Regions from separate parts of the Idiomarina sp. UBA3162 genome, predicted to be linked through region 1. Evidence: predicted binding sites of a transcription regulator. Region 1 holds the regulator's gene; each other region holds the start of a gene.
The links. Region 1 encodes FliA, which starts transcription of late flagellar genes. Its sites were predicted from a motif close to CTAAAGNTNNNNNNNNNNNNGCCGATA; they were not measured.

Region 2: the regulator FliA is predicted to act here: its motif matches at 3,882-3,908, upstream of pomA (flagellar motor protein PomA).
Region 3: the regulator FliA is predicted to act here: its motif matches at 3,706-3,732, upstream of B2X00_RS01220 (flagellar protein MotY).

Annotation. Positions count from the first base shown of each region.
Region 1 covers NZ_DEYI01000053.1:29,860-40,160, reverse strand. The annotation lists gene flhA (flagellar biosynthesis protein FlhA) at 1-2,057, shown strand, start outside; gene flhF (flagellar biosynthesis protein FlhF) at 2,073-3,404, shown strand; gene B2X00_RS06370 (MinD/ParA family protein) at 3,453-4,325, shown strand; gene B2X00_RS06365 (RNA polymerase sigma factor FliA) at 4,318-5,043, shown strand; gene cheY (chemotaxis response regulator CheY) at 5,080-5,463, shown strand; gene B2X00_RS06355 (protein phosphatase CheZ) at 5,475-6,215, shown strand; gene B2X00_RS06350 (chemotaxis protein CheA) at 6,229-8,463, shown strand; gene B2X00_RS06345 (protein-glutamate methylesterase/protein-glutamine glutaminase) at 8,479-9,642, shown strand; gene B2X00_RS06340 (ParA family protein) at 9,646-10,301, shown strand, end outside.
Region 2 covers NZ_DEYI01000019.1:40,946-51,246, reverse strand. The annotation lists gene srmB (ATP-dependent RNA helicase SrmB) at 1-195, shown strand, start outside; gene B2X00_RS02500 (VanZ family protein) at 192-551, opposite strand; gene thiI (tRNA uracil 4-sulfurtransferase ThiI) at 544-2,001, opposite strand; gene B2X00_RS02490 (flagellar motor protein MotB) at 2,073-3,002, opposite strand; gene pomA (flagellar motor protein PomA) at 3,008-3,775, opposite strand; gene B2X00_RS02480 (exodeoxyribonuclease VII small subunit) at 3,948-4,190, shown strand; gene ispA ((2E,6E)-farnesyl diphosphate synthase) at 4,187-5,074, shown strand; gene dxs (1-deoxy-D-xylulose-5-phosphate synthase) at 5,089-6,936, shown strand; gene B2X00_RS02465 (phosphatidylglycerophosphatase A family protein) at 6,942-7,442, opposite strand; gene thiL (thiamine-phosphate kinase) at 7,444-8,439, opposite strand; gene nusB (transcription antitermination factor NusB) at 8,470-8,889, opposite strand; gene ribE (6,7-dimethyl-8-ribityllumazine synthase) at 8,906-9,370, opposite strand; gene B2X00_RS02445 (GNAT family N-acetyltransferase) at 9,424-10,077, opposite strand; gene B2X00_RS02440 (lysophospholipid acyltransferase family protein) at 10,071-10,301, opposite strand, start outside.
Region 3 covers NZ_DEYI01000009.1:6,968-17,268, forward strand. The annotation lists gene dsbB (disulfide bond formation protein DsbB) at 1-136, opposite strand, end outside; gene fadR (fatty acid metabolism transcriptional regulator FadR) at 274-984, shown strand; gene B2X00_RS01200 (superoxide dismutase) at 1,069-1,650, opposite strand; gene B2X00_RS01205 (Grx4 family monothiol glutaredoxin) at 1,886-2,227, shown strand; gene B2X00_RS01210 (peroxiredoxin) at 2,338-2,943, shown strand; gene rnt (ribonuclease T) at 2,992-3,633, opposite strand; gene B2X00_RS01220 (flagellar protein MotY) at 3,762-4,673, shown strand; gene nth (endonuclease III) at 4,678-5,313, opposite strand; gene B2X00_RS01230 (electron transport complex subunit E) at 5,319-6,008, opposite strand; gene rsxG (electron transport complex subunit RsxG) at 6,001-6,654, opposite strand; gene rsxD (electron transport complex subunit RsxD) at 6,641-7,714, opposite strand; gene rsxC (electron transport complex subunit RsxC) at 7,714-9,573, opposite strand; gene rsxB (electron transport complex subunit RsxB) at 9,578-10,162, opposite strand; gene rsxA (electron transport complex subunit RsxA) at 10,162-10,301, opposite strand, start outside.

The sequences.
Region 1 (10,301 bases):
CGCTGGCGGTGATGGCGATACTCGCGATGGTGGTGCTTCCCATTCCACCTATCTTGTTGGATATCCTCTTTTCGTTCTCAATTACTCTTTCATTGGTGGTGATGCTGGTTGCGGTCTACACCCAACGTCCACTCGATTTTGCCGCATTCCCTACGGTATTGCTGATAGCGACCGTATTGCGCCTATCATTGAACGTAGCATCAACCCGTATCGTGTTACTCAACGGTCACGAGGGGCCCGGCGCTGCAGGTAGTGTCATTGAAGCCTTTGGTAGCGTAGTTATTGGCGGCAACTATACCGTCGGTCTGGTGGTCTTCGCTATCTTGGTGATCATCAACTTTATCGTAATCACCAAAGGTGCCGGCCGTATTTCTGAAGTCACTGCCCGCTTTACCCTTGACGCTATGCCGGGTAAACAGATGGCCATCGATGCGGATTTGAATGCCGGACTTATTAATCAAGAGGAAGCGAAAGCGCGACGCAGCGACGTAACTCGCGAGGCTGACTTCTACGGCTCGATGGATGGTGCCAGTAAATTTGTTAAAGGCGATGCCATTGCCGGTATCTTAATCCTTTTAATTAACGTTGTAGGCGGCTTCTTAATCGGCATGATCCAGCATGACTTGTCGTTTGGTCAGGCGATTGAAGTCTATACGCTACTTACCATTGGTGACGGCTTAGTAGCACAAATTCCAGCGCTGTTGTTATCTGTCGCAACCGCCATCATCATTACCCGTGAAAATGATACCAAGGACATGGGTGAAGCGGTTGTATTTCAGCTGATTAACAACCCGAAAGTGCTAGTCATTTCAAGTGCAGTATTGTTTGCCATGGGCGTTATTCCCGGCATGCCGCACTTTGCTTTCTTATCGATGTCTGCCGTGCTCGCAGGTGCTGCATATTACAAAATGCGTCATGCAGAAACCCAAGAGACCGAGCAAGTTGAACAAAAACAACAAGAACAACAGCAACAGTTAGCTCAAAAAGAGCTCAGTTGGGACGATGTGCGTCATGTAGATACCCTTGGCTTGGAAGTGGGCTACCGCTTGATTCCGCTGGTTGATAGAAGCCAAGGTGGCGAACTGCTATCGCGCATTAAAGGAGTGCGCAAGAAGCAATCACAAGAGTTCGGATTTTTAGTACCGGCTGTGCATATCCGCGATAATCTTGATTTGGGTCCTAATAGCTATCGCATCACGCTCATGGGGGTGACCATGGGTGAGGCGGATATTCGTCATGACTGCGAGTTAGCGATTAATCCCGGCCAAGTGTTTGGTGAGTTAGAAGGTGAGAAGACCACCGATCCAGCGTTTGGTCTCGAAGCGATTTGGATTAAACCAGAACAACGTGAAAACGCCCAAACCATGGGCTATACCGTGGTTGATGCAGCAACGGTTGTTGCTACACATTTGAGCCAAATCGTCACAAACCACGCCTCGCAATTATTAGGGCATGAAGAAGCGCAAGAGCTACTGGATCGTTTGGGTCGTAGCCACCCTAAATTGGTCGAGGGCTTGGTACCCGATTTATTGTCTCTCGGCAACTTTGTCAAAGTTTTACAAAACCTGCTCGACGAGGGTATCGCTATCCGTGACATGCGGACTATTGCACAGACGCTTGTCGAATATGCTGGACGCACACAAGACACCGATGTATTAACCGCGGCGGTCCGCATCTCGTTACGTCGACTCATCGTTCAAGACATCTCCGAAGGGCAACAAGAACTGCCTGTCATTACTTTGGCGCCAGAGTTGGAACAGATGTTGCATCAGTCATTGCAAGCCGCAGGCAATGAAGCCGAACAGCAAGGCGCAGGTATTGAACCTGGCTTGGCAGAACGCCTGCAGCAATCGTTGAAAGAGGTTCATCAACAACAAGAGATGAACGGCGAGCCATCGGTGTTACTGACATCCGGGCTATTGCGCTCAACGATGGCGCGCTTCGCGCGTCACGCAACTGACGGAATGCGGGTGCTGAGTTACCAAGAAATTCCAGATGATAAACAGATTCGAATTGTGAGTTCGATTGGCGGCCAACAACAGCCAGCGGCTCAGTGATAGGGGGATTTACCTGTGAAAATGAAGCGCTTTTTTGCTGAGGATATGCGTCGTGCCTTATTGCAAGTTAAGGAAACGCTCGGACCGGATGCCGTTATCATGTCGAATAAAAAGGTAAACGGTGGCGTTGAGATTGTCGCTGCAATTGATGGTGATGCAGAGCCACAAGCGCCGCAAGCAGCGGCACCAGCAGCCGAGTCGGCATCGCAGAGCGATGAGGCGGAACGGTATGCTGAGCCTGCAAACTCACTGGCCGAAATCTTGGCACGCCAGGCACAACATCCAGCGATGCAGGCAAGCAATGCTGAACCTAAGCCAGCACCCGAACCTCAAACTGAGCCGGTCCAAGCTGGCGCCGAAGCGACCCAGGTACCCAGTGAGCCCGAAGTCGATATCCCTGACTATGTTGGTGGCGGTAGCGCTGCTGAAATCGCAGAACTGCGCGCGCAAATCAAAGGTGTCCAGAACTTACTGCAACATCAGTTGAGCGGTTTGATGAAACAAGAAATTGAGCGCGAAGAACCAATGCGCGCCTTATTGACCCAACGCCTTATGACTATGGGTGTGAGCGAACGAATTGCCGATCAAATCGCCTGCTTCATCCCTGAGGGCGATGACATCGAAGATAGCTGGGAGCAATCATTGCAATTATTGGAAGGTCAGCTTAACACCACCCATGACGATATTTTGACTCGTGGCGGTGCAGTTGCGTTAGTCGGTCCGACGGGTGTCGGTAAAACAACGACGATTGCTAAGTTGGCAGCCCGTTATGCGCAGCGCCACGGCTCTGACTCGGTCGCATTGATTACCACCGATACGTTCCGTATTGGCGCAAGCGAACAACTGAAAGTGTATGGTCGTATTATCGGTTGTCCAGTTAAAGTCGCAAACGATGCTAAAGAGTTAGCTGATGCAATGCTGACATTGCGCGACAAACGCCTGATTTTGATCGATACCGCGGGTATGGGTCAGCGCGATAAACGCTTAAGTGAACAACTCGCGCAATTATTACAGAATAAACGTCTAAGAATTCGTCCATATTTGGTATTATCTTCAACATCACAAACACAGGTGTTGAACGATACGGTTAAGCAGTTCAAAACATTGCCGTTGGCAGGCTGCATTTTTACTAAACTAGACGAGTGTTTAAGTTTAGGTGAAAGTATCAGTGTTGCCATCGAGCAAGGGCTTGCGGTGGGCTACTTAACCCACGGACAGCAAGTACCAGAAGACATTCGCGTGGCGGACGAGCATTACATGGTCACCGAAGCAGAGCGCTTATACGATAAAAGCATTTGTTCGAATGTGTCAGACATGCCAAAATCAAATTGGCAGGCCGTTCAATAAAAGGTCATCGATTAATCAAGCATTAACCAGCAGTAAGAGTTAGAGCGCATGGATCAAGCTAGTGGCTTAAGAAAGATGAAACAAAGTAAAGTCAAAGTCATTGCAGTAACGGGTGGTAAAGGCGGTGTGGGTAAAACCAACATCTCTTTAAACATGGCTATTGCAATGGCAGAGCAAGGCAAACGGGTATTGGTGCTAGACGCTGATTTAGGTCTCGCCAATGTCGATGTCATGCTCGGACTGCGCGTGCAAAAAAATCTTTCTCATGTGCTCAGTGGGCAGGCCGAACTCAAAGACATTCTGATAGAAGGCCCAGCAGGTATTAAGATTGTACCGGCCACTTCAGGCACCCGTTCGATGATTGACCTCGACGAGACGCAACACGCAGAGTTGATTCGCGCTTTTAGCGATCTACAAGGAGACTTTGACGTGTTGGTGATTGATACCGCAGCGGGTATCGGTAATACCGTTGTGCGTTTTGCCCGCGCTGCTCAAGATGTGATGCTGGTAGTTTGTGATGAGCCGACTTCAATTACTGATGCTTACGCGCTGATGAAAGTGCTGAGCAAAGAACAGGATGTGTTCAAGTTTAAAGTTGTTGCCAATATGGTGCGTAACCTAAGAGAAGGCCAGTTGCTGTTTAATAAGTTGACCAAGGTCACTGATCGGTTTTTGGATGTCGCGCTAGAATTAGCCGCCATCATCCCGTTTGACGATAACATTCGTTTGGCGGTACGAAAGCAAAAGCCATTAGTACTTATGCAGCCTCGTTCGCCTGCCTCATTAGCCATCAAAGCCCTTGCGCAACGTGCGCTTGACTGGCCGGTACCTGCGCAAGCAGGCGGGCATTTGGAATTTTTTCTTGAACAATTAATAGGATCGGCCGATAACGGTAAGAAGCAGGATGTTGCCAATGAATAAAGCCGCTGTTTACAGTGCCCATGCTGATAATCGTCAGGCGATTATCGAGCAACATACGGGGCTCGTGAAGCGAATCGCACACCACATGATGGCGCGCCTACCCGCGAGCGTACAAGTCGATGACTTGATCCAATCCGGTATGATTGGCTTATTGGAAGCAGCTAGAAATTTTGATAACAGCAAGGGCGCGAGTTTTGAGACCTTTGCGGGCATTCGTATTCGTGGTGCTATGCTCGACGAAATCCGTCGCGGCGATTGGGCACCGCGGTCGGTGCATCGTAACCATCGACGTGTGTTAGAAGCCATCCGCCAAGTCGAGAACGACACGGGGCGTGATGCAAAGGATACGGAAGTAGCGGAAAAGCTAGAAATGTCGCTCGAGGAATACCACGCTATTCTGCGTGATGTTAACTCGGGACGAATTATTGGCATCGAAGATCTGGGCGTCTCGGAAGATGTCATCGTGCCTGAACAAGTAACAGGCACCAACTATGAGCCGCAAAAAGATGTAGAGAACGATGCGTTTCACCGTGCACTGGTGGACACCATCTCTGGCTTACCTGAACGTGAAGCCTTAGTGCTTTCGTTGTATTATGATGAGGAACTGAACCTAAAAGAAATTGGGGAAGTGCTCAGCGTGAGTGAATCACGTGTTAGTCAAATTCATAGCCAAGCGATGATGCGCTTAAAAACGCGTATGCAAAGCTGGGTAGAGTAATTGTCGTAGTAATCGAGAGCCCAAGTGGAGGGAGCTTTGGATAAAAACATGAAAATTCTTGTTGTTGATGACTTTTCAACAATGAGACGAATCATCAAAAACCTTCTTCGCGACCTTGGATTTACCAACATCCAAGAAGCTGACGATGGCAACACCGCCTTACCGATGCTCCAGCAAGGTGACTTTGACTTTGTTGTCACTGACTGGAACATGCCAGGGATGCAAGGTATCGACTTACTTAAAGAAATTCGTAAAGACGATGACCTCGCGCACTTGCCGGTACTGATGGTGACCGCAGAAGCTAAACGCGAGCAAATTATTCAAGCCGCCCAAGCGGGCGTCAATGGATACATCGTTAAACCTTTCACAGCTGTCACGTTGAAAGAGAAGCTCGATAAAATCTTTGAACGCATCAGTTAATGAGTGCGGTTATGTCAAAATCATCGGCAAATATATCGCTCCAGCAAGCGCAGCAACTGGTTGAATGGCTAGAAGCGGGCGAGCAAGCCAAAGCCGATCAATGGCTTGATGACTTTCGCGAGGAGCGTGATGACAAACTCTTCACGTCGGTGGGGCAACTGACTCGCGATCTCCACGAAGCACTGCAAGATTTCCAACTCGATCCGCGGATTATGCAGTTAACACAGGATGACCTGCCCGACGCACAAAACCGTCTGCAGTACGTTATCGAAAAGACAGAAGACGCTGCTAACCGAACCATGGATGCAGTCGAAGCCTGCTTGCCGATGACTGACGAAATGCATCAGCGCGTCGAACAAGTCATGCCGGCCTGGCAGCGATTGATGAGTAACGATATTCAGTTGCACGAATTCAAAGAAATGTGTCACCAAGTCGATGCGTTAATGCGTGAATGTGGTCAGAATATGCCGCAAATTCATGGCTTAATGACCGAAGTGTTGATGGCGCAAGATTATCAAGATATTACCGGTCAAATCATCCGTCGAGTGATACAGCTCGTAGAAGATGTCGAGAAAAATTTGATCGAGCTTCTCAAGTTGTTTGGTGAAGAACAGAAATCTCAAGCTAAACAAAATGTAAAAGCAGTCGATAAGAGTGCAGCAGAAGGACCTGTGATTAACCCAGAACAACGTGATGATGTCGTCGAGAATCAGGATGACGTAGACGATTTATTATCTAGCTTAGGTTTCTAGGAGAGAGCAGCGCATGAGCTTTGAGATGGACGAAGACATCTTACAGGATTTCTTGATCGAGGCGGCAGAAATCCTCGAGCAGTTATCCGAGCAACTCGTTCAATTAGAAAACGACCCCGAGAACAAAGATCTCCTAAACGCCATCTTTAGAGGTTTCCACACCGTTAAAGGTGGGGCTGGTTTCTTATCGGTTTCCGCGTTAGTTGATACCTGTCACGGTGCGGAAAATGTTTTCGATACCTTACGTAATGGTCAACGTTCTGTTTCGGCTGACTTGATGGATGTGATCCTGCAAGCGTTGGACACCATTAATGCCCAGTTTGCTCAATTACAAGCGCGCGAAGAACCCGAAGCCGCCGATAGCGAGCTACTCGAGACACTGCACAAGCTCTCTCAACCCGAATCGGAAGACGAAATCGCCGACGACACTGATGCCGACGTACGTCGCGCCTCTAGCGCGACAGGCGATGCCTCCGCCGACACCGAAACCGACGACGATACCGATACCGACGACGATACCGATACCGACGTAAGTAGTGCCTCTGGCGCGACAGACGATACCTCCGTCGACGACATTCAAGAAGACGAATTCGAAGCCTTACTTGACGAACTCCATGGCAAAGGGCAAGGGCCCGGTGCCAATAAATCGTCGGGCAATGAGCCGGCAAAAGAGCAAAGCAAAGCCAGCAGTAAAGACGGTGATGACGAAATCACTGATGATGAGTTTGAAGCCTTGCTCGATGAATTGCACGGTTCCGGTAAAGCACCGACCAGTGCAGAGAAAAAACAAGAAGAGCAGAAGTCGGCGAGTAAAAGTGATAGCGACGAAATCACTGATGATGAATTTGAGGCACTGCTAGACGATTTACATGGCAAAGGGCAGGCGCCTAAGGTTGATAAAGCCGCTGCTAAACAGCCAGAGGCTCAAAAACCAGCGCCGAAAAAACCACAAGCTAAACAGCCAGAGGCTAAAAAGCCGGAGCCGAAGAAACAAGAACCTAAGAAGCCAGAAGCAAAACAAGAAGAGTCGAAGAAGCCCGAGGCTAAGAAGGCCGCTGCACCGCCACCACCTCCGGCAGAAACCACGGTGCGAGTGGATACCAAACGACTCGATGAGATCATGAATATGGTCGGTGAGCTGGTCTTGGTGCGCAACCGATTATTGAGCTTAAGCAATAATGACGACCAGAAACACGAAGAGATGAGTAAAGCCATCTCTAACCTCGACGTGGTTACAGGTGACCTGCAAGGCGCAGTGATGAAAACCCGCATGCAGCCTATCAAGAAAGTCTTTGGTCGTTTCCCGCGTGTCGTGCGCGATCTGGCGCGAAGCTTGAAGAAAGAAATTAACCTCGAGATGTACGGTGAAGATACCGATCTCGACAAAAACCTTGTCGAGGCATTGGCGGATCCGTTAGTGCACTTGGTGCGTAACTCTGTCGATCATGGCATCGAAATGCCAGATGACCGTCAAGCCAAAGGTAAACCGCGCGAAGGTACCGTGACCTTATCGGCGTCGCAAGAAGGCGACCACATTATGTTGTCTATTAAGGACGACGGCGCTGGTATGGATGCCGAAAAGCTCAAGCAAATTGCGATTAAACGAGGTGTGCTTGATGAGGATGCGGCGGCTCGCTTATCCAACGAAGATGCCTACAATCTGATTTTTGCGGCGGGTTTCTCTACCAAAGAGCAAGTGTCCGATATCTCGGGTCGTGGCGTGGGCATGGATGTGGTGAAAACCAAAATTAGTCAGCTCAACGGTAGCATAAAAATTGATTCGGAGCTCGGCAAAGGTACTGAGTTACTGATTAAGGTACCGCTAACCCTCGCTATTTTGCCGACCTTGATGGTCGAAGTGAAAGAGCAAACCTTTGCGTTACCGTTGGCAGTGGTCAGTGAGATTATTGACCTTGATATGTCGAAGACCAACACCGTTGATGGTCAGCTGACACTGATCGTGCGTAAACGCGCTATCCCACTGTTCTTCTTAGAACACTGGCTGACCCGTACGCCTGAGCGTAATAAGCGCAACGAAAATGGGCATGTGGTGGTCGTTCAGATCGGCAACCAACAAGTCGGCTTTGTTGTTGATGCGTTAATCGGTCAAGAAGAAGTCGTCATCAAACCATTAGATAAGTTATTGCAAGGTACGCCAGGTATGGCCGGTGCAACAATCACCAGCGATGGTGGTATCGCATTGATTATCGATGTACCGAGCATGCTGAAGTACTACGCAAAACGATAACGGGTAACACTAAAAATGACAGTGAGTGTTTTAGTGGTCGATGACTCGGCGTTTTTCCGACGCCGAGTAACAGAGATTCTTGAAAGTAACAGTCAGATAAAGGTCATTGGCTCGGCGAATGATGGCCGTCAAGCGGTGGAGCAAGCAAAAAGCTTACGCCCCGATGTGATCACCATGGATATTGAGATGCCCGTCATGAATGGCATCGATGCGGTCCGCGAAATTATGCGCGATGCGCCGTGTCCTATTCTAATGTTCAGTTCGCTTACCCACGAAGGCGCAACGGCTACACTGAATGCACTCGAAGCCGGCGCCGCTGACTTCCTGCCGAAAAAGTTTGAAGATGTCGCGCGCAATCGTGAGGAAGCGGTAAAGACGCTACAAGATCGTGTAATAGCCATCGCGGGGAAACCGGCGGTGCGCCGTTCAACACCTTCGCGTCCTTCGGCAGCAGCGCGACCCACCGAATCGACTAGCGAACGACCGTCGTCGCTTAACCGGTTTGCGCGCAAAACCCCGCCACCGACGCGCAGCTCAACGCGAGAGCCAGAAGCACCCACTACGCGTGTTACGACGGAACGTCTTACCATTAACCGTGCGTATCAGGTGTTGGCGATTGGGACATCAACCGGCGGACCTGTCGCATTGCAAAAGATATTGACGCAACTCCCCGCAAACTTTCCCTATCCGATTGTGATGGTACAGCATATGCCGGCGGCTTTTACTAAAGCCTTTTCGCAGCGTTTAGATGGGCTTTGCAAAATTAGCGTACGCGAGGCGGAAGATGGGGATAGTTTACAGCCGGGCGTGGCCTATTTAGCTCCGGGTGGCAAGCAGATGCTTGTTGAAGGCCGTGCGGGAGCGGCGCGTTTGCGTGTGCGCGAAGATAACTCGGGTCGCGTAACCTATAAGCCCAGTGTTGATTTGACCTTTGCCAGTCTATCGAAGGTTTATGGCGGCAAGGTGTTGGGTGTTATTTTGACAGGCATGGGCGCTGACGGCCGTGAGGGCGCGCGCATGCTGAAAGATCAGGGCGCAACAATATGGGCACAGGATGAGGCGAGCTGCGTGGTTTATGGTATGCCTCAAGCCGTCGCTAGTGCCGGTATTTCATCACGTAATGTCAGTCTTAACCAAATGGGCAGTGCGCTACTGACCGAAGTCGGTTACGGAGACTAAACCATGCACGTGTGGACCATCGCAAACCAAAAAGGCGGCGTAGGCAAGACCACCACGACGGTGGCGCTCGCCGGCTTGTTGCAGCAGCGAGGTCAACGGGTGCTATGTATTGATATCGATCCGCATGCGTCATTGACGTTTTATTTCGGTATTGATGCCGAGGGGGTCGAGGCAACAGCCTATGATGTGTTTGCTATGGGCAAAGATGTCGATAAGCAAACCACTTTAAAGGCGATTGTTCCGACCGAGCATGACCATCTTGATGTTATGCCTGCGAGCATGGCGCTGGCTACTTTGGATAGAAAGCTGGGTACCCAAGGCGGTATGGGACTGGTGCTGCAACGCGCTCTAGCGTTGGTAGAACACCGTTATGATTATGTATTAATCGATGTGCCCCCAGTGCTGGGCGTATTAATGGTGAATGCCTTGGCGTGCTGCGAGCGTGTGCTCATTCCGGTGCAAACCGAGCCGCTTGCACTTAAAGGCTTAGAACGTATGATGCGAACGCTCGCCTTGATCCAAAAATCGCGCGGGCACGCACATCAATACACTATTATTCCAACGTTGTATGATAAACGAACGCGCGCATCACTGGAAACCTACAAAAAAGTGGCGCAGCGTTACGGGAAAAGTGTCTGGAACGGCATGATCCCAATTGA
Region 2 (10,301 bases), on a different contig from region 1:
GGACAAAAGGGTCTTGCGGTGTCTCTTGTGGAAGCGCATGATGCACTGTTACTCGGTAAGATTGAGCGCTATATGGAACACCGCCTCGATCGTCGAGTCATTGATGGTCTTAAACCTCAATATAAGTTTCCATCAACAGACAAAAAGCGTGTTAAAAAGAAGAAACAAGCGAAGAAAACTAAAAAGCGCCGTTAATTACGGCGCTTTCGATATAACCAAAGCAAAGAGAAGTAGGCGACCACACCTGCTGCATCAGCAAGCCAGTCCATCACGTCAGAACCTCTGCCCGGAATGTAATACTGAATAACTTCTATCGCGCAACCATAGATTAATAGTAGCGCAATAGCGATTTTCCCCGATAAGTCGAACGCCTTATGTAACGTCACACTCAGTAAGAAAAACGCGGTAAAGTGAACCCACTTGTCAGCGTGAGGGATCATCCGACTTGCTTCATGGCTCGGAAATTGCCATAAGAACGCAATCGTAATGACCACTAATAGACTTACAAAAATCGCACGTGCCAACATGCGGGAGGTATTTAGGTTACTCAACGTCCTGTCCTTCATACACCGAAACGTTATCGTACCCTGCTTCCTGCAGTAACAACGTTTGCATTTTACTCATCACACCCTGCGAACAATATAATAGATAGTGTTTTGAGTCATCCAGTTTTACAAACTCTGACTGAACCTTAAAGAATGGCATTTCGATCACGTTCAATGACGTCGTTAACGGGTCATCCTCGATTTCCTCTGCGGTACGTATATCGACGATAACTTTGGGCTTATCGGACTCGGTTTGCTTTAACTGAACTTGTTGTTGAGCAGCATCCGCAATATCCTGCATGCTTAATACTTGCGCATTACGAACCACGTGCTCGATAAGGTTCATATCAAGTTTCTCTTCCTCAGCCAGAATCGCCTGTTCGTTTGCTTTCACCGTCGGCTTATTGGAGATAACACCACAGTACTCAGGGATGGTTTTCGCCAACGCTTCGGTGCCGATGCGTTTAGCTTGATCAACGATGGTCTGCTTATCTGCGGTAATCAACGGACGCAAAACCAGTGTATCGGTGGCTTTATCGATAACCTGTAAGTTCGCTAAGGTTTGACTCGAGACTTGGCCAATGGCCTCACCGGTCACTAGCGCCTGCGCTTTTAAGAAGTAGCCGACCCGTGTTGCAGCTCGGAGCATTTGTCGCTTCAAAACAACGCCCATCGCTCCATTATCGACGTTGGTTAAAATATCTTCGACGATAGGCGCAAAATCAACACTGACAAACTTGATCGGGTGCGACTTAGTAAAGCGTTCCCAAAGGTAGTGACAAATTTGCTTAACGGCCACCTCGTGCGCGTCGCCACCTAAATTAAAAAAGCAAAAGTGAGTGCGCGCCCCTCGACGAATAAATTCAAAGCTCGCAACGCTCGAGTCAAACCCACCGCTCATTAAACTTAAAACAGTTTCTTGCGTTGGAATTGGAAAACCGCCTAGACCTTGTCGCCGTTCACCCACTAATTGAATATTCTGTTCAATAATCTGCAGGGTGATTTCATGCTCAGGTGACTTCAACTGGACTCGAGCCGAGGGTTGATGCTCCAAAAGGTAGCCGCCGATATAGCGTTCAAGTTGCTGCGAAGAGAAATCGTGATGACCTTTACGTTTGACCCTAACGGCAAAAGTTTGCTGGGCAATTTTTTCTAACCAAAACTGAGCAACCCACTCAGACAATGCCTCAAACTCATCTAATGGGCGTTCAATTACTTCTGCGAACCAAGATATTCCTGGCGTGCACGAGAGTTTATCAATGATCGCCTGGCGCGCCTGATCGTCATCAGCAGCGGTGCTAACTTCGATACGGTCCCATAGCCATTTGACATATAGCCCAGAATCAATATCGGCTAAAACCTTCCTAAGGTTATTCGTTAATACTTTGCCGTAACGTTTCCGGACTGATCGGCTTTTGATGGTGATTTCGGCATGCAACCGTACAACGAACTTCATGGTGGCCTCAGTTTCCGCTTGGTATAAAAACCACCAATTATACGATTTTTTGGTCCTTCGAGCTAGTTAAGCTACTCAATTACATCAACTGGATCGGACTCTTTTGCCTTACCTTGCATGATAGCAATATCTACGCGTCGGTTAAGCGCACGGTTAGATGCTGAGTTATTAGGAACTATAGGTTTGGTATCTGCATAGCCCATCGTCACTAGCCGCGATTGGTCAAACCCCTCAACCGTTGTCATTTCCTCAGCGACCGCAACGGCACGTTTAGCCGATAGATCCCATTTAGAACTGTACATTTCAGAAACCAATGGTTGGTTGTCCGTATGACCAGAAATCGTAATCTCTCCAGGAATATCCTTTAATGCTTGAGCCACTTCACGAATGACCGGTTTAAACTGTGGCTGCAAAAAGGCCGATCCCTCGGGGAAGGAGCCATTTTCTTTAATTCGGATTATTATTTGCTGACCCAACTGCTCGAGTTCGAGCGTGCCCGCTTTGATATTATCATTCAGCTGCTCGCGGATACGCTCCATCAGCTCCTTAACCTCCTCTTCCATAGCAGGTGCCGTTTTTGAACTTTCTGCCGCTTTTTTATCCTCACTACTATCTGCTTGCTGACCGCCACGTTCAGTCTGTTGACCGCCTGCAAAGTCAGACTCACCCTCCTGAAACTCCAACATCTGCTGAGTCATCTCGACGGTCTGCTGCTGAATCGTTTCGATAGGTGTTGGCTCGGGTCGTCCGGGGCGAAATTCTTGCGCAATGACACTTGTGCCTTTAGGGATATCCTTTACTTCGATTTTATTTTGTACACCCAAGGCGTACTTCATGGACCCGGCAATTTGCTTGAATTTCAATACATCCATTTCGGAAAAGGCTAGTAGCAGCACAAAGAAACACATCAATAGTGTCATTAAATCGGCAAAAGTCGCCATCCACATGGGAAGCCCAGGTGGTGGGCAACGGCATTCTTCTTGATCGTCTGCTGCAGCCATAAGCGCTATTCTTCCTCGCTACCGTCGGTAACGCGTTTTGATTCAGCAAGGTAGTTACGCAGCAACCCCTCAATGACTCGCGGGTTCTGGCCGTCCTGAATACCTAAAATCGCATCTAGAATTAATTGCCGATTGAGTTTTTCTTGTTCAGCACGCAGTACCAATTTGTTCGCAATCGGAATGGCGATGACGTTTGCCAAGAAGGCACCATACAACGTCGTCAACAACGCGACAGACATCGCGGGACCAATTGCTTTCGGATCATCCATATTTGCTAACATCGCAACCAGACCAATCAAGGTACCAATCATCCCCATAGCAGGTGCCACGTCTGCCAACACTTTGAAGAACCGAGCTCCTTCCTCATGGCGTGAGAAACTCATACCGATATCTTTACTGAGCGTTTGCTTAACGACTTCGGCGTCGTGCCCATCAACGAGCATATCGACCCCTTTTCTAAAAAACGGGTTGGGTATTTCGGCTTCTTCTAACGCGAGAAATCCACCTTTACGCGCTGAATCTGCCATCTCGACAGCGCTATCAATCAGCTCTTGTGGATGCTCGATCTTAAAGAAGAACGCTTTCACCACGACTTTGCCGGTAGCAAAGAATTGTTGCAGTGGAAAGTTGGCCATGACGATGAACAAGGAGCCACCCACAACAATCAATACTGACTGAGTGTCGATGAAAAGACCGGGGTCACCACCTAGTATCATTGCGGCAATGACAAAGCCTATGGCTCCAATGATCCCTACCAGCGTTGCTATATCCACTCAGCTTCCTCCACTTGACGCGGTAAATTTGGCTACTCGCTCAATTTTAAACATCCCACTCAACGTGGCAACCCATATTGTAAAATTAAGTAAACCACGCATTGATCATCGGCTGACATTCGAGTTTCTTTATATGATAATGAGCCTATGTTAAGACTAAAGGTGACGTACTATGACTAAAAAGGAAGAAAACCTCTCTTTCGAACAAGCACTGCAACAGCTTGAGCAGTTAGTTAACGAGCTTGAACAAGGCGACCTTCCCTTGGAAACGTCACTCGAAAAGTTTGAGCAAGCAGTTAAACTCTCGCGCTTGAGCCAAACGCAGTTGCAAAACGCCGAACAAAAAGTCGCCACCTTACTCGAAAAAAATGGTGAGCAAGTACTTACCGAACAGCAAGGTGAGGCGCGGGAGTGAATATTAAGCAGTTTACAGCCGATGTCCGCGAAAACGTTGACCGAAGACTCAACCAATTAATTGAGGCAAGCCTAGCCTCAAGCGCATTAAAAGAAGCAATGGCGTACGGCGTATTATTGGGCGGGAAGCGCATTCGTCCCTATTTAACGATGACAGTAGCAGAACTCTGTGGCGCTAAACCCGATGATGCGCTCGATGCAGCCTGCGCGGTTGAGCTTATCCATGCTTACTCATTAATCCATGACGATTTACCAGCCATGGATGATGATGAACTGCGCAGAGGCCATCCCACCTGCCATATTAAATTTGGCGAGGCGACCGCTATATTAGCGGGTGATGCGCTGCAAACACTGGCGTTCGAGGTATTAAGCTCGACACACAACACAACGTTACCTGCTGCTCGCCGCATCGCTATGATTCAACAACTGGCTCAAGCAAGCGGTGCTAACGGTATGTGTTTAGGGCAGTCACTGGATCTGAACGCAACGGGACAACCCATTGATGAGCAAGCCCTGGAGTCGATTCATCGACACAAAACCGGCGCACTGATCCGCGCGTCTGCAGCATTAGGCGCATTGTCGGGCAGTGAAAGCAGTCAACAGTATCTGTCTGACTTTTGCGACTTTGCCAGTTGGATAGGACTCGCCTACCAAGTTTACGATGACATACTAGACGTCGTAGGCAATACAGAGGTCATGGGTAAGCCGCAAGGTTCTGATCAGGCACACCATAAAGCAACTTACGTTGCGTTACTTGGGCTTGACGGAGCGAACGAAAAACTGCTGTCATTACACCAACAAGCACTACTGTCACTTAACAAGATCCCGTACAATACCCAAAAACTAGAAACATTTTCTGAGATCTTGCTGCGGCGGGATCATTAAGCAATACGAGACTTATGACCAAATTATTAGACGGTATTGAATACCCAACAGACTTGCGCAGATTACCTACGCATCAATTAAAATCAGTTTGCGACGAGGTTCGTGCATACTTATTAGACTCTGTCAGCCGCAGTAGCGGACACTTGGCATCGGGGCTGGGTACTGTTGAGCTGACTGTAGCTCTACATTATGTCTATAACACACCGCAGGATAAGTTGGTTTGGGATGTGGGTCACCAAGCTTACCCACATAAGATACTCACTGGTCGTAAGAAGCAGTTGCACACAATCCGTCAAAAGGACGGGTTACACCCTTTTCCTTGGCGCGAGGAAAGCGAATACGATGTGTTGTCCGTAGGTCATTCCAGCACCTCTATTTCAGCGGCTTTAGGGATAGCAGTAGCAGCACAACGCTCCGGTTCTAATGAAAAAGTCGTTTCCATTATTGGTGATGGCGCTATGACTGCCGGTATGGTATTCGAAGCCATGAACCATGCGGGCGACATCAAACCCGATATGTTAGTCGTATTAAACGACAACGACATGTCCATCTCAGAGAATGTCGGTGCATTAAATCAACACTTTGCACGTTTGCTGTCTGGCCGCTTTTACACGAAAATTCGTGAACAAGGTAAAAAGCTACTCAAACCATTACCGCCGATACACCATTTGGCGAGCCGCGCCGAAGAACATATGAAAGGCATGATGGCGCCGGGTACTATATTTGAAGAGTTGGGTTTCAATTATATTGGCCCCATTGATGGACACGATGTAGACACACTGGTCGAAACACTCAAAAATATGAAACACTTGCGTGGCCCGCAACTGCTTCACGTGGTGACTCAAAAAGGTAAGGGCTACCGTCCCGCAGAGGCTGACCCGATTGGCTACCATGGCGTGCCCAAGTTTGATCCCGCGCAGTCAACACTGCCGAGTAAAAAGCCGGGCATACCAAGCTACTCCGAAGTGTTTGGTGATTGGCTTTGCGACCACGCGCAAGAAGACACAAAATTGATGGCGATTACACCGGCGATGCGCGAAGGTTCCGGTATGGTTAAGTTCTCTAAGCTTTATCCCGACCAGTATTTTGATGTGGCCATCGCTGAGCAACACAGTGTCACCTATGCCGCTGGACTTGCTATTGCTGGATTTAAACCCGTTGTTGCCATTTACTCGACCTTCTTGCAACGAGCTTATGACCAGGTCATACATGATGTCGCACTTCAGAATTTGGATGTTTTATTTGCCATTGATCGCGCAGGTATTGTCGGGGCCGATGGTCCTACACACCAAGGCGCGTTTGACTTAAGCTATCTACGCTGTATTCCGAACATGGTCGTGATGACCCCAAGCGACGAGCAAGAATGCCGCGACATGCTGTTCACGGGCTATCATTATCAAGGACCTGCTGCTGTACGTTATCCACGGGGTAGCGGCACGGGGGTTACCTTAAGAGAACGCGATAACTTGCTCGAAGTAGGTAAAGCAAAACCAGTGCGCGACGGTAAACAAGTCGCTATCCTTAACTTCGGCACGCTATTGCCAGAAGCCATTGCGGTCGCCGAAGCAATTGATGCAACAGTTATCGATATGCGCTTTGTTAAACCTATCGATAAACAGGCGATTGTCAAAGCAGCTGACGAACACCAGTTGTTGGTAACGCTTGAAGAGAATGCAACGGCCGGTGGCGCAGGCAGTGCTGTAAACGAGTCGCTTGCCGAAGCTGGCTTAACTGTTCAAACATTGAATATCGGTTTACCTGATGAGTTTATCAAACATGGTAGCCAAAACGAGGTTAAGAAAGAGCTAGGGCTTACCCAGGAAACGATTAAAGCGCGCATTCAGGCTCATCTAAAACAGTAATGGTATTAAGCGGCTGTTAACCAGTCGCTACCGATTTGAGTAGCGAGTATGAGTTGCAAGACAATATTACTCGCAATCCCCGCAAGTACATCATCTAACATGATGCCAGACCCGCCACGCAAACGTTTGTCGAGCCAACTTATTGGCCAAGGCTTCAAGATATCGAAGATTCTAAACACCAGAAACCCTAGCACTAAAAGTCCCAAATTAGCGGGCAGAGCCCACATAGTAAACATTAACCCGACAAACTCATCCCAAACAATCGCCGGATGGTCGTGCACCCCCATCTTGTCGGCTGCGCTACGACAGATGTAGATACCCAACACCGCGCAGACCGCTGTAATAACACTGTAGCTCGTGACATCAAGCCACAACATCAGATAAACCAAAGGTACTGCTGCGAGTGTGCCGAACGTACCCGGTGCTTTGGGGGCTAACCCCGAACCAAAGCCAAGCGCTAATAGGTCAACGGGGTTCGCGAGTGAAAGGCCTGGGAAGCGGCGCATACTATGACGTTCCAAAATGATTATAGCCGAGTTTCATATCCGGGAGCTGCCAATGCTCACCATGATAAGTCATGGTGACTTCACGTTGCTCATCTTTAACGATGCGTCCGATACAAACGGGTTTATCTTTCAAATGTGAAGTGATGGTCTCTAATCGCCCCCTATTCTGCTCTGGCACAGTGAATAGGAGCTCATAGTCATCGCCTGCGGTTAAAGCTAATGAAAAGGCATCATCTAAATCGAGAGTCTCGGTCAGCGCCAGCGACAATGGCAGTTTATCCAACTCAAGTTGAACGCCCATCTGGCCATGCTTGGGTAACAGATGGGAGAGGTCGGCCAACAGCCCATCAGAAACGTCAATACAACTGTTGGCGACGCCTCGGAGTAACTGCCCCAGCGCGACACGTGGCGTAGGATAGTGCAGTCGATTCACAAGCGTCTGTAAGTGGCGGTGTGTAGTCGAAAGGTCACCCTGCAATAGACGTAATGCCAGACCCGCATCACCTAACGAACCACTGACATAAAGCCAGTCTCCAGCTTTAGCTTGGTCGCGGCGAATCGCTGTTCCCTTGGGCAGTACCCCTTGTGCTGTGTAAGTTAACGTCAAAGGCCCGCGCGTTGTATCGCCACCCACGAGGTCACACTCGTAATAATGTGAAATTTCCTTTAGCCCTTCGCTAAAGTCATTTAGCCAATCTTCATCAATAGCGGGTAAAGTAAGCGCCAAGCTGCCCCAGCTTGGTGCTGCTCCCATCGCTGCTAAGTCGCTTAAGTTGACAGCCACAAGCTTATGACCGATGGCACGGGGTGGTGTATTCTTGTCAAAATGCACACCCTCTACCATTGTATCGGTCACGGTGACCAATTGATGATCCTCGGGCACTTCGGTCACCGCACCATCATCACCGACGCCAACAATAACGTCGCCGCGATAAGATTCAGCTTTAAAGTAGTGCTCAATGAGGTTAAATTCGTCGAGTTTTGGAGTATTTGTCATAAGGAAAAAGAGCGGCAAGCCGCTCTTATATTATTGGCGAGCAGGTCTCAGTGCATCGACAGCCTTGTCGAGTACACCGTTAACAAACCGGTGACTATCGTCAGCACCAAAGGACTTCGCTAATTCGATGGCTTCATTGATCGCTACCTTGTACGGAACATCATAGCGTTCACGTAGTTCATAGGCGGCAATACGTAATACCGCTAGCTCTACCGGATCGAGTTCACTAATAGGACGGTCAAGGTAAGGCGCAATTGCCTCATCTAAGCTTTTGTAAAACGCGCCCACGCCACGAAGCAACTCTAAAAAGTAATCGACATCGACTTTACTGGTGTCGTTGTCTGTCAGGAACTGTGCTTCGATCTCATTAAACGTGTTTTGCGATAACTGCCATGAATATACCGCTTGTACTGCAAGCTTTCTCGCTTTTCTGCGTGCTGCTGGTTTCATTCTTAATGCGTTCCTGTTAAATCTTATCCAAGACGTTAACCATCTCTAACGCACTCAGTGCTGCTTCAGAGCCTTTATTACCGGCTTTTGAACCGCTGCGCTCGATGGCTTGTTCCAGAGTATCTGTTGTGATGATGCCAAACGCCACTGGAAGACCAAACTCCATTGCAACACGGCCTAAACCACTGTTGCTCTCGCCGGCGACAAAATCAAAGTGAGGCGTACCACCTCGAATAACAGCGCCTACAGCAATAATCGCATCATATTTGCCAGATTCTGCTAAACGCTTTGCTGTCACCGGAATTTCATAGGCTCCAGGAACGCGCACAACAGTAATGTCATCGTCGGCTACCTGGCCATATTGCTTCAATGTCTGAACAGCGCCTTGTAAGAGGCTTTCAACAACAAAGTGATTAAAACGAGACACGATAATGGCAAATTTTTTGCCAGGTGCATTAATGCCACCCTCAATGATATGCATGCTTGGAATTCCTTGTAATCTCAATAATGCGCAAATAATATCACATTTTAACGTTATTTTCGGGCTAACGTGTAGGAATAAAATACTTCTCGGGTGTCCCTGTTCGTTGCTACTTTACGCGCAGCACTATTTTCGAGGACTGCCAACGCCGACTGATTGGACTCTGCAACAGGAAACAGCACTTGCGCCCATGGCCAGCTGGCCCTCAACCAATCGGTAGTCAGGGCAAATAAATCATTATGCAAACTACGCGCAATTGCATCCTGCCCTAGCCACCATGTCACTTCAGCATGAAAGCGGCTGGCATCCAGTGCTGCACCGTTAGCTCGCTCTGATGAGACCGGCGCAAAAAACAGCATACCAACAACCTGTTGCGTCTGCTTATCAGTGACAACGAAGCTAAACCCCGCCTTACGTTTCATCTGCTTCAGCATATGCTGAACCATCGATGTGTTTTGTTCTTCGGATGTTTTGCTACTCGGCCAACTCCACCCTAATTGTTCGTACAACCATGGCTGCGAGTCCATGTAAGTTCGGTAAATAGCACCCGCATCAGCACTTTCTAACGCTTCAATTTTGAGTCGTGGTGACTCAGTTCCTTGAGCCATCGACCAATCGTCTTGCCAAAAGTCGGCGGCTTGTACGCCTACACTCAAGGCTAGAGAAAAAACAATAATAAGTACTGTTGCGGTACGCTGAATTAACATTGGGCGCGCTTGCCCCGTGCATGTGCAAAGAAGCCTTTCACACGCTCTAATTCACGCTCTATTTCACCATTGATCATCATCGCTGGACCAATATCGATTGCCTTACGAGCAAAGTCCATAGCCACTGGCACGACCGGAACATTCGCCTGTTTTGCAATATGCAAAAAACCCGACTTCCATTGCTTAACTTTTTTGCGAGTTCCCTCAGGTGTAATCACTAACAC
Region 3 (10,301 bases), on a different contig from region 1:
GATATACACACTTCACGCAAGGCTCAAGCCCAAGACCGTACTGAAAGTAAGCGGCAGCAGCCAAAAGCGACAAGGAGATGATAAATAGCGCTAACCACGCGTTGCGCTGAGCTGGCCAAAGGTATATTCGCATGATGAGATATATCCGTGAGTGAATTTAAGCGCTATAACATAGCTGAAAAGTAAACGACTTGTCGATAATAATCAGTTTGCTTGTCCGACCTCATGTAACACTGATAGAATCACACGATTGATAATGAAACAGGCGTAACAATGATCATTAAAGCAAAGAGTCCGGCAGGTTTTGCCGAGGAGTATATCGTTAAATCAATCTGGAACGGTCATTTTGCTCCGGGTACGATCCTTCCTGCAGAGCGTGAACTGTCCGAGCTCATTGGTGTGACTCGCACGACGCTAAGGGAAGTCTTACAGCGCTTAGCGCGAGATGGTTGGCTAACAATCCAGCACGGTAAGCCAACAAAAGTGAATAATTTTTGGGAAACTTCTGGGCTTAATATTTTAGAAACCCTGGCTCGTTTAGATGAAGATGGTATGCCCGAACTGGTCGACCAACTGTTGTCAGCGCGTACTAATATTAGTGCGATTTACATTCGCGCCGCCATTCGACACAACCCCGAACGCGTTGTCGAGCTTTTGGCCAATACTGATGAACTGGCTGATGATGCAGAGCGTTTTGCGGATTTTGATTATCAATTGAACCATGATCTTGCGATGGCGTCGGGTAATCCAATCTATGTGCTTGTACTCAATGGCTTTAAAGGTTTGTATTCGCGTATTGGTCAATTCTACTTTTCGTCACCCGAAGCTCGCCAATTAGCGCGAGACTATTATCACAATCTCGATAATGTAGCTAAGCAAGGTGACTATAATGAGTCTGTTAACTTGGTTCGCCGCTATGGTTATGAGTCAGCTGAAATTTGGCATAGTTTACGCGGCGACATCCCGTCCAACTTAGTCGATTGAGGCAATCGCTTTTTTCGAAACCGGTCAAATAGACATAAAAAAAGCCAGCAATCGCTGGCTTTTTTGTTCAATAACCTAGCTAAATTAAGCAAAGTTTTTGTTCACGAAATCCCAGTTAAGGAGCTTCCAGAAAGCCTCTAAATAGTTAGGACGTGAATTACGATAGTCGATGTAATAAGCGTGTTCCCATACATCTACGGTCAATAATGGCGTCACACCATCGTGAGCAACTGGCGTGTCTGCGTCATCTGTGTTCATGATGTCGACTGAACCATCGGACTTCTTAACTAACCAAGTCCAACCAGAACCGAAGTTGCCTGCAGCACTTGCGTTGAATTCTTCTTGGAACTTCTCAAAAGAACCCCATTTCTCGTTAATTGCGTCTGCAATTGCGCCGCTAGGAGCACCGCCACCATTGGGGCTCAGACAATTCCAGTAGAACGTGTGGTTCCATACCTGAGCGGCATTATTGAACAAACCACCTTTCTCAGACTTGATGATGTCTTCAAGCGATTTGCTTTCTAAATCAGTGCCTTTAACGGCATCATTTAGCTTGCTTACGTAAGTCGCATGGTGCTTGCCATAATGGTATTCGAGTGTCTCTTCTGAAATGTGTGGCTCGAGTGCGTTCTTCTCATAAGGAAGAGCGGGAAGTTCAAATGCCATAATCTCTCTCCATAGTTTTTAGTGCAAATAGCGTCTTACACAAAATGAATGTGCAAGCTGTTGTTGTTATTCATACGATATATAGGGGTGACTGGTTCTCTTTTCAAGTATAAGTTTTTATTATTTGTACCGCTGGCTGTAAAGCGCTCAAAGAGAGCAATCGGGGGTTGCATGTGCTAAAATACTTGAGTATTTTTATCAACCATTCCATTCGTTAACAGTGATTTGAGGTGTTATGGAAACCATCGACAAGATTAAACAGCAGATTGAAGAAAACCCAATACTTCTATACATGAAGGGCTCACCTAAATTACCGAGCTGTGGCTTTTCTTCTCAAGCCTCGCAAGCGCTCATGGGCTGCGGTCAAGCGTTCGCTTATGTCGATATCTTACAAAACCCAGATATTCGTGCTGAGTTGCCGAAATACGCAGACTGGCCTACATTCCCGCAACTCTGGGTTGAAGGTGAACTCATCGGTGGTTGTGACATCATCGTTGAAATGTTCCAGAAAGGCGAGCTACAAGAACTGATCACTGAGGTGGCAGCACGTCATCCTCAGCCAGAAAGCGGCGAGTAATAATCGGCGTTAAGGGGTTGATCTTTTATTGTCGATCCCCATATTTATTAGAGCTTTTAATTTAGGCTGCCAAGCGGCAGCCCAACATTAACTAAAGACGGAGAGTATCAATGGCAGTTTTAGTAGGACGTAAAGCACCTGACTTTACCGCAGCAGCGGTAATGGGCTCTGGCGAAATCGTTGAAGATTTTAAATTTTCTGACGCGATCAAAGGCAAGAAAGCCGTCTTGTTCTTCTACCCGCTGGACTTCACATTCGTATGTCCTTCTGAGCTTATCGCGTTTGATAAGCGTTTGGACGAGTTCAAAAAGCGCGGCGTTGAAGTAATTGGTGTATCAATCGATTCACAATTCACTCACAGCGCATGGCGCAACACTGCAACTGAAGATGGTGGTATTGGTCAAGTCAAATACCCACTCGTTGCAGACGTTCGTCACAGCATTTGTAAGGCATACGATGTTGAGCATCCAGAAGCAGGCGTTGCATTCCGTGGTTCGTTCTTAATTGACGAAGATGGTGTTGTACGTCACCAAGTCGTTAACGACTTGCCATTAGGTCGTAACATCGACGAAATGTTGCGCATGGTAGATGCTTTGAACTTTAACCAGAAGCACGGCGAAGTTTGCCCTGCAGGTTGGGAAGAAGGTAAAGAAGGCATGAAAGAGAACGCTGAAGGCGTTGCAGCATACCTTTCTAAGAACGCTGATAAGCTATAATAATAGCTCGCAGCGATTCACAAAAAACGCGCCGTTGGGCGCGTTTTTTTATGGCTGTTGATTAGTGAGCGGCCACCCGCCAAGCGCTTTCCATTTATTAACCATCCAGCAAAATAATTCGGCTGTTTTTTCGGTATCATAAAGCGCTGAATGCGCCTGCTTTTGATCAAACTCTATACCCGCCGCTTTGCACGCTTTAATCAGTACAGTTTGTCCTAACGTCAACGCTGCTAAAGATGTGGTATCAAAGCTGACGAAGGGATGAAACGGATTGCGCTTGATATTGGCTCGCTCAGCCGCTCGCATCAGGAAGCTATGATCAAAATTCGAGTTATGCCCAACCAGCACAGAGCGCTGACATCCAGCCGCCTTTTGAGCCTTTCGAATGGGTTTGAATAACGCTTTAAGCACCTCGTCTTCGGGGAGTGCGCCGCGTAGTTCCGAATGAGGATCGATACCATTGAATTCAATTGCTGCTTGTTCAATATTGGCACCCTCAAATGGTTCGACATGAAACTGATGGCTTTCGACTGGCTTGAGCTGCCCATCTTCATCAAAATCCAGTATGACGGCAGCGATCTCTAACAAGGCATCGGTTGACGCATTAAAGCCCGCCGTTTCGACGTCGACGACTACGGGTAAGTAGCCGCGAAAACGTTGCTTCATAAGAGAGTCTTCGGAACCTGACATGAAATTACCTGTATCTGCTAAATTGCTACTGCCCATTATGCCAAAGAGCGGGCGTTTTTGCTTGTGATTTGGTTAAAGGTTATTGCAACACGACCGATATAAAAGACAAGTAATTAAAGGAGGTGCGTGTGCAGGTGAATAATACGGCTCGGCTGTCAGCATTAATTGTGCTGGGTAGCGCTCTAGTCAGTATCAGTCCGTTCGCAAAAGCAAACGCCGTAAGATACTACAGTGCAAATTTAGATAATTCACTTTGGTATATGGCCAATAACACGCAGCTTAACTGTGAGTTAGAACACGTTATTCCTCGTTTTGGCAAAGTACAGTTTCACAGTGAAGCGAGTAAGCAACTCAATCTGACAATGACACTCGATATGCATCAACTGCCTGACGAATATGGTGTCGCAAGCATTGAGTCTGTTCCTCCGCGTTGGCAACCCGGTGCCAATAGCTATGCCATTGGTAGCATGGATTTATATAAGCAGTTCAATGGTGAGCTAGAGAAGAAGGCGGCTTGGACACTCTTGTCAGAGCTTGAAAAAGGACGCTACCCCACGTTTTTATATCAAGATTGGTATAATCAAAGAGATCAGGTGGCCGTGGCAATCTCATCGGTTAATTTCCGCAGCGCCTATGATGCATTTAAAGGTTGCATTAATGCCTTACTACCGTTTTCTTTTGACGATATCGCCTACACGGTACTCAATCATAAGGCGGATAGTGATGAGCTCACAGTGAGCTCACAGCGCAAGTTAAAGCAGATCAGTGACTATTTGAAAGTGGACGCTGATTTAGACCTCGTGCTTATCGACTCATACACCGATGCATTGGGCGCGCGAGAGCCTAATCAGGCGTTGACTGAGCAGCGTGCTAATACGATTAAAGCGTTCTTTGTTGAGCGCGGAATTAATGCTGAGCGTATTGAAACTGTATCTCACGGTGAGGATCGACCTATCGAACACAATGATAATGAGATAGGTCGTCAGAAAAACCGCCGTGTCATTGTTCAATTGAGCAAGCCTTCAGGGGGGGCACTGTAGCTCGCTAATCACTGGTTTTATCTTTAAATTCGCATAAGTCTTCGATGATACAGCTGCCGCACCGTGGTTTGCGTGCAACACAGGTATAGCGGCCGTGTAGGATAAGCCAGTGATGTACATCCACCTTGAACTCTTTAGGTACAACTTTAATCAATTTTTGTTCGACTTCATTGACGTTCTTGCCAGGTGCTAATTTAGTACGGTTGGACACACGGTAAATATGTGTGTCAACGGCAATGGTAGGCCAGCCAAAGGCTGTGTTGAGCACCACGTTAGCTGTCTTGCGTCCAACCCCTGGTAATGCCTCGAGTGCCTCACGGCTTTCAGGAACTTCGCCGTTATACTGCTCTACTAATATCTTGCACGTCTTGTAGGCATTCTCTGCTTTTGAGTTGAACAAACCAATGGTTTTGATGTAATCCTTAATCCCGTCAACACCCAGCGCAAGCATTGTTTCTGCAGTCGGTGCAGCAGGAAATAATTTTCGCGTCGCTTTGTTAACACCCACATCGGTTGCTTGAGCGGACAATAAAACGGCGATCAGTAGTTGAAAAGGGGACTCATACTCTAACTCAGTGGTCGGGTGAGGATTGTTGTCCCGTAAACGGCTTAAAATTTGATAACGTTTATCTTTATTCATATCGATTAACTTTCGGCTGTTACGCGTGCGCGCGTCACTGTTTTTTCACTGGCTTGCAGCTCTTCACGTTTCGCATCAATACGGTTTTTAAGCGCTATAATAAAGCCCATACCAATAAAAGCGCCTGGCGGTAAAATAGCTAACAGTAAGGGATAATCTAGGCTGAACAATTCGATCCGTAATTGTTTGGCCCATTCGCCCAGTAATAACTCAGCCCCATCAAAAAGGGTGCCGTTTCCGAGTATTTCGCGTAGTCCGCCTAATACGACTAACACGGCGGCAAAGCCTAGCCCCATCATAAGACCATCGATAGCAGCATAATTCCATTTGTTTTTAGATGCATAGGCCTCAGCACGACCGATGATAGCGCAGTTCGTTACGATCAGCGGTATAAAAATCCCCAACGTTTGGTACAACTGGTATACATAGGCGTTCATTAGGAGCTGAATAATGGTAACGAAAGTCGCGATGACCATAACAAAAACAGGAATCCGTATTTCTTGCGGAACCCATTGGCGGACCAAGGATACGGTAATATTAGAGCCTATCAGCACAAATAAGGTCGCAAGACCCAGGCCCAATGCGTTGGTCACGGACGCTGTCACTGCGAGCAATGGGCAAAGCCCTAACAGTTGCACGAGGGCGGGGTTGTTCTCCCATAGACCCTGTTTGGTTAGCGTCTTAAATTCACTCATGGCTTTCACCTTCCGAAGCAGAATGACAATTCGGTAATGATGTTTGGAACAGTTGCGTACTGTTTTGCTGCAAATACCACGTTGCGGTTTTTACCGCGCCGACCACAGCGCGTGGTGTTATCGTGGCGCCGGTAAACTGGTCAAACATCCCCCCGTCACGCTGAACCGCCCAACGTTCGTCGTCTTGGCTTTGCAAACGTTTGCCAGCAAATGAGGTTATCCAATCACTCTTTTGTTTTTCAATTTTATCGCCAAGGCCAGGTGTTTCTTGGTGTTGAAGTGTTCTGACACCAAGCACCTCACCGCTGGGTTTAATCGCTACAAGTAAGCGAATTTTGCCCGAGTAACCATTGGGGGCGACCGCCTCAACAGCAAGCGCACTCGGTTCACCTGCTAAATAACCTCGGTATACGGGAACAGGTTGCTGGCTCAGCGTAGGTTCTGAGAGCAGACCACACGAGTGATAAAGATCGTTGTCATGCAGTGTTGGTGGAATAATCTCATTCAATGACGCAAGTGTTTGCGCGCGTTGTTGTTCATCGATAGCTTCCTTGGTCAGCGCTTCTACACCCAGCACCAGACCGGTCGAAACGAGCGCGAATAGACCGAGCAACAAGCCATTCTTCTGCATGCTATTCAGTGTCATGTTTCGCTCCTACATGATGACCGTAAACCGTGGGGCGAGTGTAACGATCGATAATAGGTACGCACAGGTTGGCGAGCAAGACTGCGAACGCCACGGCATCTGGGTAGCCGCCCCAGGTTCTAATTATCCAAACTAATAAACCAATCAGTAGGCCAAACAATAGCCGACCGCGATCGGATGTGGCGGCCGACACGGGATCGGTCGCGATAAAGAAAGCGCCAAGCATGGTGGCACCGCTCAGTGCATGAAATACCGGACCTGGCATCACACTCGGTGCAAAAATATGCGCTAGGAAACTGGGAATGAGCAAACCGGCAAGAAATCCAACCGGGATATGCCAACGAATAACGTGCTGTTGCAACAAAATGGCGCCGCCGAGTAAAAAGCCCAAGTTTAGCCACTGCCAACCAATGCCGGCGAGGCTTGCCATCATTGGCTGTTGATAAGCCTCTGCGAGGATTTGTCCTTGGTCAAGCGCGGTTTTTACACCATCCAGTGGGGTTGCCATGGAGATGCCATCAACAGTAGTGCGTAATTGCTCAACATCGTACCCAGCCGGTGTGTACTCAAAAATAATGGTGTGTAGCGTCTGCCAGAGTCCTAAGTCATAGGGCGCAATTGGAGCTGCTGGTAACCAATGCGTCATTTGCACAGGAAACGAAATAAGTAGCAGTACGTAGCCCGCCATAGCAGGATTAAAGATGTTCTGACCCATACCGCCATAGACTTGCTTGACGACCACAATTGAAAATAGCGTGCCAATCACAATAATCCACCAGGGGGCTAGAGGCGGAATACTGATAGCAAGCAATACTGCAGTGACAAGTGCGGTATTATCGCGCAGTGCCTGACGCGCGCTGCGTTCACGTGCCCAAACACAGATTGACTCAGACAGATAGGCGACACTGACTGCAATTAGAATTTGAAACCAAACACCCCAACCAAAGAAATAAGATTGAATGAGTACCCCAGGAATGAGCGCAAATACCACCCATGCCATCACTTGGTTGGTCTTTTTTTGACTATGACCATGCGGGGCGGCTGCCACTTTAAAACTCATTATTGTTTATCCTCCTGATCGCGCGCTTGCTTCTTCTTTTTCGCGCGAGCAATCGCTGCCGCAACGGCTGCCGACTTATCTTGCGCGGGGCGGGGTTGTGCGGTGGCTTCGTCACTCGCTTCGCTTCCAGCGCTACTGTCAGCGCCTGCTTCGGGTTCACTTGCTGCCTGCTGTGCAGCTTTCTTCGCTTTGGCTCGCTCGATAGCGGCGGCTACTGCCGCTGACTTCTTAGACTTTTCTTCAGGTTGCGAACCTGTCGGTTGTTCAGCAGCAGCGTTGCTACCTTCTTGCGCCGCCTTTTTGGCTTTTGCTCGGGCAATGGCTGCAGCGACCGCCGATGACTTACCGTCGTTGTTCGACTCTTGTTCAGGCGCGTGCTGGGTCTGTTGCTGCTGCATTTGCTTACGCGCCTCTGCCGCTTTGCGGTGACGTTCTAACCGCTCTTCTTTTTCTCGTTCTAGGCGCGCTTGGCGCGCTTCAAAGCGTTGTTTAGCAAGTTCCGCTTTGGCCTGTTCACGTGCTTGATTACGTATCTGCGATTTTGCCTGACGGTAATAATGCACAAGGGGTATTTCACTCGGGCAAACAAAGGCGCACGCACCGCACTCAATACAGTCAAATAGGTTATTATCTTCTAGTGCTGGATAATCTTTGGCTTTTGCTAACCATTGTAATTGTTGCGGTTGAAGACTTGCAGGGCATACCTCTGCACAGGCACCACAACGAATACATGCCATTTCATCGCCCGGTGGTGGCAGTTCCTGGGTACTTGGCACCAGAATACAGTTAGTGGTTTTGATGACGGGCACTGCGGTAATTGGCAATGTAAAGCCCATCATGGGACCGCCCATAATAACTCGCTGTTGATGCTCAGGCTTAAAACCGGCGAACTCGAGTAACGCATCCACGGGCGTTCCTAGTGGTGCCCATACATTACCGGGTTGTTCGATACACTGTCCCGTCAGCGTTACAACACGCTCGATTAACGGTTTATCATCAATGATCGCCTCTTTCACAGCATAGGCAGTTCCAACATTCTGCATAATGACGCCCATCTCAATAGGCAACTGCTTGCTAGGAACTTCATGCCCGGTAAGCAACTGAATCAGCTGCTTCTCACCCCCAGAGGGATATTTAGTCGGCACTACGCGCAGTTCAATATCGGTATATTCGGATATTGCTTGCTGCATGCTGGCGATCGCTTCGGGCTTATTATCCTCGATAGCGAGCAACGTTTTATCGGCGCCTGTGATGTAAGCCAAAATTCGCATGCCAAGCACAATGTCTCTGGCATGCTCACGCATTAAGCGATCGTCGGCACAAATATAGGGTTCGCACTCTACGCCATTAATAATGAGGTAACTGACCGGCTTTTGCTGTGCAAGCTTTTGTGAAGTAGGGAAGCCCGCTCCTCCTAACCCTGCAACCCCGGCTGCCTGAATAATATCTAACAACTCGGCTTTATCACGTTGCTGATAATCGGGCAACGGCTGACGTTCGCGCCACTGATCGTGTCCATCCGGGGTAATCACAATGGCTTGTTCGGGAAGTCCTGAAGCATGTGACATTGGACGTTGTTCAATAGCCTTGACGGTCCCCGATGTCGGTGCGTGGAGCGGCAAGCCTTGATGTAGTGCGGCATCGGTTAAAGGTTGCCCTTTGAGAACGTGATCACCCTCACGGACGGTGCACTGTCCCGATAGGCCGATATGTTGACGTAACGGCAGAATCAGCTCATTGGCATATGGAACTCGGCGCAATGGCTGCTCACTCGCGGGTTGTTTGCGCTCTGGTGGATGGATGCCGCCGGGAAAGCGTGCAATTTGACCTGACTCAACGAACTGCTTGATGTCTTGCATCGTCTTACTCCACCAGTTTGACCGGAATAGTGTCGGCTTTATGGATATTTTGCTTCACGCTATCAAGGTTCCATTGCCAGGTTTCAGGTTTAGCCTCGACTTCGACCATATCAATACAATCGACAGGGCAGGGTTCGACACACAAATCACAGCCGGTACATTCATGCTCAATGACCGTATGCATTTGTTTTGCGGCGCCGAGAATGGCATCAACGGGACACGCTTGGATGCACTTAGTGCAACCAATACACTCATCCTCGCGAATGATGGCTACTTTTTTGACGCTTTCTTCACCATGCGCTGCATCGAGAGGCTTGGCTTCGACGCCCATCAGATCTGCGAGTTTCTTGATTGTGGTTTCACCGCCGGGAGGACACTTATTGATCTCGTCGCCATTGGCAATTGCTTCTGCATAAGGACGACAGCCTGGATAGCCACATTGACCACATTGAGTCTGTGGCAGGATCTCATCGATTTGATCAACGATCGGATCGCTTTCTACCTTAAACTTGATAGCTGCGAAACCAAGAATTAAGCCAAATATCAGCGCGAGCGCACCGATAGCGATTAAACCAACTACAAAACTCATTATTGGGTCACCAATCCGCTAAAGCCCATAAACGCGAGCGACATTAAACCCGCTGTTATCATCGCAATCGCTGAGCCCTTGAACGCTTTCGGAACATCGGCGGCTGCCAAGCGCTCGCGAATGCCAGAAAATAGAATTA